3 regions of the Cobetia sp. MMG027 genome follow, and region 1 is predicted to be linked to each of the others. Evidence: predicted binding sites of a transcription regulator. Region 1 holds the regulator's gene; each other region holds the start of a gene.
What was found. The regulator sigma-54, encoded in region 1, starts transcription at its own class of promoters, with help from an activator protein. The targets are predictions, from matches to a motif close to TGGCACNNNNNTTGCTNT.
Positions count from the first base shown of each region.

Region 2: PJK54_RS09755 (P-II family nitrogen regulator) is a predicted target of sigma-54. The motif match lies at 1,647-1,664, and genes of this name have one in related genera.
Region 3: PJK54_RS11450 (ammonium transporter) is a predicted target of sigma-54. The motif match lies at 2,026-2,043, and genes of this name have one in related genera.

Region 1 is NZ_JAQJIO010000005.1:124,085-127,325, reverse strand. It holds gene lptA (lipopolysaccharide transport periplasmic protein LptA) at 1-4, shown strand, start outside; gene lptB (LPS export ABC transporter ATP-binding protein) at 7-747, shown strand; gene PJK54_RS08020 (RNA polymerase factor sigma-54) at 1,120-2,568, shown strand; gene hpf (ribosome hibernation-promoting factor, HPF/YfiA family) at 3,168-3,241, shown strand, end outside.
Region 2 is NZ_JAQJIO010000006.1:121,267-124,507, forward strand. It holds gene PJK54_RS09740 (hypothetical protein) at 1-39, opposite strand, end outside; gene PJK54_RS09745 (CBU_0592 family membrane protein) at 575-853, shown strand; gene PJK54_RS09750 (accessory factor UbiK family protein) at 940-1,314, opposite strand; gene PJK54_RS09755 (P-II family nitrogen regulator) at 1,751-2,089, shown strand; gene PJK54_RS09760 (ammonium transporter) at 2,122-3,241, shown strand, end outside.
Region 3 is NZ_JAQJIO010000007.1:173,900-177,140, reverse strand. It holds gene PJK54_RS11460 (NAD(P)-binding domain-containing protein) at 1-116, shown strand, start outside; gene PJK54_RS11455 (hypothetical protein) at 257-424, opposite strand; gene PJK54_RS11450 (ammonium transporter) at 563-1,921, opposite strand; gene PJK54_RS11445 (DUF1989 domain-containing protein) at 2,277-3,241, opposite strand, start outside.

The DNA of each region.
Region 1 (3,241 bases):
ATGAGCATGACTGCTGCCAGCCCACGTACCCTCAGCGCTCGTCATCTGGCCAAGGCCTACAAGGGTCGCAAGGTCGTCAAGGACATCTCGCTGGAAATCCGCCAGGGTGACATCGTAGGCCTGCTGGGCCCCAACGGGGCCGGCAAGACGACCTCGTTCTACATGATCGTCGGCCTCGTGCGCTCGGATGCCGGTAGCGTGACCATCGATGACCACGACCTGTCCGGCGCCGCCATGCATCAGCGGGCTCGCGCCGGCATCGGCTATCTGCCCCAGGAAGCCTCGATCTTCCGCAAGCTCTCGGTATCCGACAACATCATGGCGATCCTCGAGACGCGCAAGGACCTGGATCGCAACGGACGCAAGGCACGCCTGGAGGAGCTGCTCAACGAGTTCAGCATCACGCATATTCGTGACAGTGCCGGCATGAGCCTTTCCGGCGGGGAGCGCCGCCGCGTGGAGATCGCTCGCGCACTGGCCACCGAGCCGGACTTCGTGCTGCTCGATGAGCCGTTTGCCGGCGTGGACCCCATCTCGGTGGGCGAGATCAAGAGCATCGTGCGCCAGCTGCGTGACCGCGGCATCGGGGTGCTGATCACCGATCACAACGTGCGCGAGACACTCGACATCTGCGATACCGCCTACATCGTGGGCGATGGCCAGATCATCGCGCATGGCGACGCCGACACCATCCTCGCCAACCAGCAGGTGCGTGATGTCTACCTGGGTCATGAGTTCAAGCTCTAGCCCGAGAGTGCCGTCAGCCTGGTGAGAGCCGTCAGCCTGGTGAGAGCCGTCAGCCTGGTGAGAGCCGTCAGCCTGACGAGAGCCGTCCGACCTCTTCTGCTCTCACCAGCACCCACCAGCACCCGCCACTTCCTGCTTCATTGTCGGGGCCTCGTTCCCCGCCCCCTCACGCAAGCGCCTCGACATGCGCTTGCGTGATCTCCCCGTGAACCCTCCTGCTCTGCCACACCTCACTCGAATGCATGACGTCCATACCACCTTGGTGGCAACATGGCATGCAAGTTGCTTGAATATTCTCGACTGCCCCTTGTCAGTGCCCCGACCCACGGTATAGCGTAGATGCACGTTCCTTTGCCGTGAATGACAGACCCCATGAAACCCACCTTGCAGCTTCGACTCGGCACTTCCCTGACCATGACCCCGCAACTTCAGCAAGCGATCCAGCTGCTGCAGTTGTCGACGCTGGACCTGCGTCAGGAGATACAGCAGGCGCTCGAGTCAAACCCCATGCTGGAGCTTGACGAGGAATACGAGTCGCTGGATGTCGCGGAGACACAGGACAAGAGCGAGATCTCCACCTCCGAGACCAACAGCGAGATTCCTGAAGAATACCCTCTCGACAGTGACTGGTCGGACCTCTACCAGGACCACGCAGGCAGCCTGACCAGTTCCGGCAGCGGAAGCTCGAGCGAGGACGGGCCGGACTTCGATCGCAACACCAGTGTCGAAAGCCTGCAGGACCATCTGCGCTGGCAGCTGGCGATGACGGACCTCGATGCGCGTGAACGCCAGATGGCGGAGAGTCTGATCGATGCGGTGGATGGGGCCGGCTACCTGAGCATGAGCCTGGACGAACTGGTCGATGGCCTGCGAGGTCAGGGACTGCCCGGCCTCAAGGCGTCGGAACTCGAGCAGGTCCTGCTGCGCCTTCAGCAGTTCGATCCCACCGGTGTGTTCGCTCGAGACCTGCGCGAATGCCTGCTGCTTCAGCTGGCCCTGCTGCCGGACGATCTGCCGCTGCTGGCCCAGGCCCGCCGTCTGGTGCGGCAATTCCTCGAGGCACTGGGCAATGACGATCGCAAGCTGCTCAAGCGTCGCCTGAGCCTGGATGATGATGAGCTGGATCACGTCATTCGTCTGGTACGGGCGCTCGACCCGCGCCCGGCGTCCGCCTGGGGCGAGCCTGCCAGTGATTACGTCATCCCGGACCTGCTGGTCCGTCATACGCGTCACGGCTGGCAGGTCGAGCTCAACCCGGAAGCGCTGCCCAAGCTGCGTATCCAGCCGGAATATGCCGCCCTCATCAAGCGGGCCGACAAGTCCGCGGACAACACCTTCCTCAAGGACAATCTTCAGGAAGCCCGCTGGCTGATGAAGAGCCTGTCCTCACGCAATGACACCCTGCTCAAGGTGGGCCGCGAGATCATGGCGCGCCAGATCGACTTCCTCGAGCAGGGGGAAGAAGGCATGAAGCCGCTGATCCTCGCCAACATCGCGGAAGTGGTCGAGATGCACGAATCCACCATCTCGCGGGTGACCACCCAGAAATATATCCACACCCCGAGAGGCGTGTTCGAACTCAAGTTCTTCTTCTCGAGTCAGGTGGGTGGCAGCGGCAACGGTGACGCGCACTCCAGCACCGCGATCCGTGCGCGCATTCGCAAGCTGATCTCGGAAGAACCGGCGCGCAAGCCATTGTCCGACTCACGCCTGGTGGATCTGCTGGCCAGTGATGGCATCGAGGTAGCGCGCCGGACGGTCGCCAAGTATCGCGAGGCCATGGGCATCCCCTCCTCCAGCGAGCGCAAGCGCTTGGCGTGAGTCTCGACAACGGATACCCGCAAGCCAGCGGGCTCCACACGTCGGAGCGCTGAAGCTCGCCCCCTTGCACCTGCCATCCTGACATCATCTGCCAATCGGTCGTCTGAATACCGGTTGGCAATGCCTGTCCTTGCGACTGCGTGAGTGACTTCACGCCCCCAATTGCCTATTTTTCCAGCCACTTTTCTCCAGAGTGCTTTCTTTTTCCCTCACATCCCACGGACAGATAGCCAGGGGTCGCCACCGACTCCTGCCACACGAACGTCGACGTAAATGCTGACATTGGCCACAAACGGCCGGTTTCTCGAGCCCCATTCCGTCCGTGATGCGAGGCGATGCTCATGAAGAACCTGCTGATATCCCTCGCTGGGTTGAAGACAAGCCTTGCCCCACGATGCAGCGCAGCGTTGATCTTTGTTCAAAGCTTGGGCATTGTCGGGGTAGACGCTCGGTACACCGGCACCGCCGCTCTCGCCAGCAGATGATCGCCACGAGACCATGGCCGGAGTCAGAAAGTGGCCGCGCGTTCAATCAGGGTTTGCTCGCAGTCAAAAAGGGTTACAATTCAAAGGCAACCCGCTGGATAAAGGAGCGTGTCCATGCAAGTGAATATCACCGGGCATCATGTGGAACTCACCGATCCTCTCCGCGATTATGTCAACGAGAAGCTCGC
Region 2 (3,241 bases), on a different contig from region 1:
CATGAAGAGCTTCACGAAGTAGTTCACGAAGTAGTTCACGGAGAAGTTCATGAAGAAGTGAATGGAGAAGTGAATGGAGAAACGCCCTGGCATGACTCAGGAGGCTGGGCTCAAGAGAAGAGGCGCGGGAAGGGAGTGCCTTTCCGAAAGTCACGCAGGCCCCACCCAATGCCAGCCTCCTTCGATGCGCCGGACTGGCTGCCGTGTCTGCTCAGCTCGAGACATTCATGCGGACTGAACGTTGAAAATAGCCCATCAACCGGCTTTTTCCATGAAATAACGCGCGTTCTGGCAGATATTTCACGAAGTTGGCGACATGGAGCACCTGACTGATCACAAGCCCTCGGGCCTGCACCAGAAGAGTGCTCATGGAACATGCAAGGCGGTACTCCAGGCGCTACAGGAGTGCCTCAAGAGGGGGACTGCTGGTATATTTGATCGGTTGTCTCGGCCCTGCTGATACAACCGCCAAGCTGTCTCAAGGAGGCCACCCAAGGGTGGCAGAGAATCGTCCAACCCACGGAAAGGGCCAGCCATTCAGGACGACTTCGGCTTGTTTCAGGAGTAACACCCCATGCAAGACATGCTTGCCTCGCTGGCACCCATGGCGGACATCATCGGCATGCTCGGCACCTCTCTGGTGGTCGGTGCCTTCTTTTTGCTGCAGATTGGCAGACTCGATGCACGCAGCCTGACCTACAACCTCATGAATCTGAGCGGGGCGATCCTCTTGTTGATCAGCCTGTGCATCAACTTCAATCTCGCCAGCTTCGTGATCGAGGTGTTCTGGATCGTGGCATCTCTGGTGGGTCTGGTCCGCTGGTTGATGGGGTCTCGTCCACAGACGGTCTGACCTGCCCGGCACCCGCCTCATGCGACGGACACAAAAAAACCGCCACACCTCGACGGGTGTGGCGGTTTTTTTTGGCAGCATGCCATTCAGGCGTCGCGTTGACGCTCGATCTCCTCGGCGTGGCTGGCGGCTTCCCGCTTTGCCAGCGCGGCCTCTCCCTCATCGTCCACCGCCACGGCAGGCTCGGTGGTCGACGCAGCACCCGCCACCAGTCCCTGCTTCTCCAGCAGCGCCTCAAGTGCGATGACCTGCTTCTCCAGCGACTCCACACGCCCGCGAGTCCTCGTCAGCACATCCATCATGATGTCGAAGTCCTCGCGCGACACCAGTTCCATGCGATCAAAGGCGCTGCGCATCACGCCCTGTACGGACTTCTGCAGCTCTTCCGGGCCGTGCGAGGCGTCCTGGAGGCGCTCACCGATCTGCTGGGCCATACGCCCGATGACGTCGTTCTTGAACATGCTCCACCTCAGCCATTGCAAGCCGACGGGCCCATCATGGGGCTGTCGGTCAGAGAAAAGGATCTCCCCGAAACGTGGGGGACATCATGTCATGTTGCAAGGATACGCAACCCGCTGGCCTGACGCATGTCTCGACCCCGAATCTCTCGCCACTGACGGCAGGCACGGACCTTGTGCACCATATTAGCGCTATCTCCTACCTCGAAAGCCGCAATTCAGGCACCAAAGCGGTGCATCGCCATGGCGTTCTCCTTGCCGTCATTTTTGGCCTTGCTGCGGAGCTGCTTTTTCCCTCAGCACAACTAGATGAATTTAAAGATTTTTTAACCTCATGGCATACCTCGTGCGATGCACTTGTTAGGAACAGGCCACCAGCAGTGTCTGATTGGCCGCACTCAACATGACAGATCATTGCGGTAGCAAACGGGGGCAGCACATGAAACTGATCACCGCCATCATCAAACCCTTCAAGCTGGACGACGTGCGTGAAGCGCTGGCCGACAACGGCGTGCAAGGCATCACGGTCACGGAAGTGAAGGGCTTCGGGCGACAGAAGGGCCACACCGAGCTGTATCGCGGCGCCGAGTATGTCGTCGACTTCCTTCCCAAGGTCAAGATTGAAGTGGCTGTTGATGACAGCAGTGTGGAAACGGTGCTGGACGCCATCACCCAGGCAGCCAACAGCGGCAAGATCGGCGACGGCAAGCTGTTCGTCACCCCGCTGGATGACGTGATCCGTATCCGTACCGGTGAACGCGGCGCCGATGCTGTCTGAGCCCCGCGCACAATAATAAAGGAGAATCCCGCATGAACGAGATCATCGAGGTCAAGTACGCACTTGATACCTTCTATTTCCTGGTCTGTGGCGCCCTGGTGCTGTGGATGGCTGCCGGCTTTGCCATGCTGGAAGCTGGCCTGGTACGCGCCAAGAACACTACCGAGATCCTGACCAAGAACGTGGCGCTGTTCGCCATCGCCTGCACCATGTACATGGTGGTCGGTTACCACATCATGTACTCAAGCGCCGAAGGCGGCTTCCTGCCGAGCCTGGGCTTCTTGATCGGCGCCGAGAATACCGCTGAGGAAGCGCTCGCTTCCGGTGGCGACATCTACTACAGCGCGCGTTCCGACTTCTTCTTCCAGGTGGTGTTCGTGGCGACCGCCATGTCCATCGTCTCCGGTGCAGTCGCCGAGCGCATGAAGCTGTGGGCCTTCCTGGCCTTCGCCGTGGTCATGACGGGCGTCATCTACCCGGTCCAGGGTTACTGGACCTGGGGTGGCGGCTTCCTGAGCGAAGCGGGCTTCAGTGACTTCGCCGGCTCCGGCATCGTGCACATGGCAGGCGCTTCCGCCGCACTGGCTGGCGTGCTGCTGCTGGGGGCTCGCAAGGGCAAGTACGGCAAGAACGGTGAGATCAACGCCATCCCGGGCTCCAACCTGCCGCTGGCGACCCTGGGCACCTTCATCCTGTGGCTGGGATGGCTGGGCTTCAACGGCGGCTCCGAGCTGGTGCTGTCCAATATCGATGAAGCCAACGCGGTCGCTCAGGTCTTCGTCAACACCAACGCCGCTGCCTGCGGGGGTGTCATCGCCGCCCTGATCCTCGCCCGCCTGTGGTTCCGCAAGGCTGACCTGACCATGGCCCTCAACGGCGCCCTGGCTGGCCTGGTCGCCATCACCGCTGGTCCGCTGGCACCGAGTGTCGGTGCTGCCACCCTGATCGGCGCCGTCGGTGGCCTGCTGGTGGTGTTCTCCATCGTCGGCCTCGACAAGCTCAAGCTCGACGACCCGGTCGGTGCCATCTCCGTCCACGGTGTAGTCGGTCTCTGGGGTCTGATGGCAGTGCCGCTGACCAATGACGATGCCACCTTCTCCGCACAGCTGCTGGGCGCCGTGTCCATCTTCGCTTGGGTATTCATCGCAAGCT
Region 3 (3,241 bases), on a different contig from region 1:
GGCTCGACGCGATGGATGATTCGCTGGAAGCCTTCCTGGCGCAGCCCGACAAGAGCGCCAGACAAGCAGGCGGCGAGACAGCCGCCGAACGCTCCCTCGCGACTGACAAGGTCTGAGTGACGGACAGGATCTGATTGACTGACGGCCTTGTGTCACCTGACATGTGACATCGGGCCTACAGAATGCACAACGCCGCGAAGCATGGCTTCGCGGCGTTGTGCATTCTGTGGTTGCGGAGCAAGAAGGCCCCGATGGATCAGAGGGTCTTCTTGCTGCGGAATGACGCTTTCTCATGGCGCAGGATATTGACGCTCAACGAGATGCAGACGCCAGCCGCGATCAACAGACTGACCGCCACCATCCCTGAATTGCTGAAGAAGAACGCATAGTTGGCAGCATGTACCGCAGTATCGACAGTTTCCATGACAAGACTCCTGGAGAAGAAAGAAAACGAATCGGCCCGTTCGCTCCGTCACTGGCTGGCAGCCAGACTTCAGGACAGATGGCAACGAACGCTGCAACAAACGAGCCAATCCTCATGCGGGTAATCGTCAGAACCGACTCAGCTGATGTCCGGACGCTTGTCCATCGGTGCTGCCACTACCCCACCGGAACGTGCCGGCACGCTGGAAGATGACTCGGTTGCCATGCTCTCCGGGTAGGCCTTGGCCGGCACTTCGAACAGGTCCAGCCCGAGCACTTCGACATGCGGCGGCACGCGCAGCAGGTTGAACTTCTTGAGCAGATAGGCAACGCCCCAACCCGGCACGAAGCCCGTCACTGCCATCACCACCGCGCCTGTCAGCTGCCCGGTGAAGGAGACGTCCGGCACGCCTTCGCCGACATTCGGGAAGCCCGCGGCGAAGACACCCACCAGTACCACACCATAGAAGCCGCAGAAGCCATGTACCGCGAAGGCACCGACGGAGTCGTCCAGGCCACGCTTCTCGAGCAGCGCGCCAATCTTCGGCATCAGGGCGCCACCGGTGACCGCCAGCACGAAGGCCAGGCCCGGGTTGTAGAGATCCAGCCCCGCCGCGACGGTGATGATGCCGCCCAGCGCACCGGACATGGTCCAGAAGGGATCACGCGAGGACAGATAGGCACCGATCACGCCGCCACCGAAGCCCATCAGGGTATTGAAGGCGAAGGCCGAGAGGTTGGTGCGATTGCCGTAGATGGTGGTCCAGCCGATGTCACCGGTGTTGAAGATGATGCAGCCACCGAGGAAGCCGAAGAAACCGACGATGATCAGCATCAGCCCGATCAAGGTCATCGGCATGTTGTGCGGTGCGATCACCTGCGGCTTGCCATCGTCACTGTACTTGCCGATGCGCGCGCCCAGATTGAGCAGCACGCCCAGCGCAAAGAAACCGGCCACGGCATGCACCACGCCCGCCGCGCCGACATCGTGGTAGCCCAGCTTGTGCAGCATCCAGCCATCCGGATGCCAGCCCCAGGCACCCGCCAGGATCCAGACACCCGCACCGAGAATCACCGCCAGCAACAGGAAGGCGCCCAGGCGGATGCGTTCGATCACCGCCCCCGAGAGAATCGAGCCCGTGGTCGCACCGAACAGGGCAAAGGCCGCGAAGAAGATACCGGTGCCCATGTCATCGGCGTCCGGGCGCATGCTCGCGCTCCAGGGCAGTGCCGCGGAAGCCTCGATGGGAATCAGCCCGTTGGGGAAGGCGTTGTAGATCCACCAGCCCACGAAGTAGAAGGCGGGGATGATCGAGGCCAGCGTCAGCACGTTCTTCATGCCGGATGCCAGGGCATTCTTGGAACGGGAGGCACCGATCTCGTAGGCCAGAAAGCCTGCGTGGATCAGGAACATGATGGCGGTACACCACCAGTAGAACACCTCGATGTTCATCGCCTGGTGCATATCCAATATGCTTTGCAACGTCTTTTCATCCATCGTCTTTTCTCCTTTTCCGGGCCGGGTCTGCCACCGCATGCCTGCCGGTGGAAACCCTGTCTGCCCGAAGGTTGTTGTTGTTTTTCAAGGGGGACCTGCTGGATAAAGCAAGCGACATGCCAGATGACCCCTGATGGCCACCTTCAGTAATACGTTGTTTTCATTGATATCTTCTCGAAATCGTGGACACCTCTTCACATATGAAGCCCGGAAATCACCACCTAGCAAGAGGGTGTTCGTTATTGAGGCAGGCAGGCGGCGTCCTGCACCGTGATATGACGTGAGTCGTACTGCATATACGGATCGTCACCGGCCAGCCTCACGCGCGAGGTCTCGGTCATGCGCCATGCATCCCTCAGCTACGCACCTTGAGGCGCTCAGGGTCATGGAAGGGCAATGTCACCACCTCGGCGACGAGGCGCTTCTGATGGCCATCCAGCTGGCCGATCTCAAGCTGCGTTCCGGGGCTTGAGAAATCCGGGGCGAGACGACACATGGCGATGGACTGGTTGAGCAAGGGAGAGCGGGTCGCGCTGGTGATCACCCCGACCGGATAGCGCCCGTGATAGACGAGGTCGCCGTGGCTGACCAGCTCGCTGCTGTCCACCCTCAGGCCCATGATCCGATGGCGGGATTCCGGCGTCTCGCGCTGCATGGCCGCACGCCCGACGAAATCATCCTCCTTGCTCTTCATCGGCACGGTGAAGCCGATGCCCGCCTCGTAGGGAGACGTCTGCGGGCAGAATTCATGGCCAGCGAAGATCAGCCCCGCCTCTATCCTCAGCATGTCGAGGGCATCCAGCCCCAGCGGCGCGATGCCATGCGGCTCACCGGCCGCCCAGATCGCCCCCCACACGGCCGGGGCGTCATGCGGATGACACCAGATCTCATAGCCCAGCTCACCGGTATAGCCGGTCCGCGACACCATCAGCGGGATGCCATTCGGCCCCGCCAGGCGACCGACCATGAAGCGGAACCAGCCCAGCGTTTCCACCTCCGGCTGGGTACGCGCATTCCAGATCAACGGCGCCAGCACCTCGCGGCTCTTCGGCCCCTGCAGCGCGATGTTGTGCAGCTGATGGGTGGAGTCGCGCACCGTGACGCGATAGCCCTGCTGCTCTGCGAGATCCCGCAGCCACTGGCCGCTGGCCGGATCACCACAGATCCAGCGGAAGGTCTGCTCGCCCATGCGGAACAGGGTGCCGTCATCGAGCATGCCGCCGGTTTCCTGACACATGGCGGAATACACCACTTCTCCGATGGAGAGTCGGCGCACGTTGCGGGTCAGCGCATATTGCAACAGGCGTTCGGCGTCCGGTC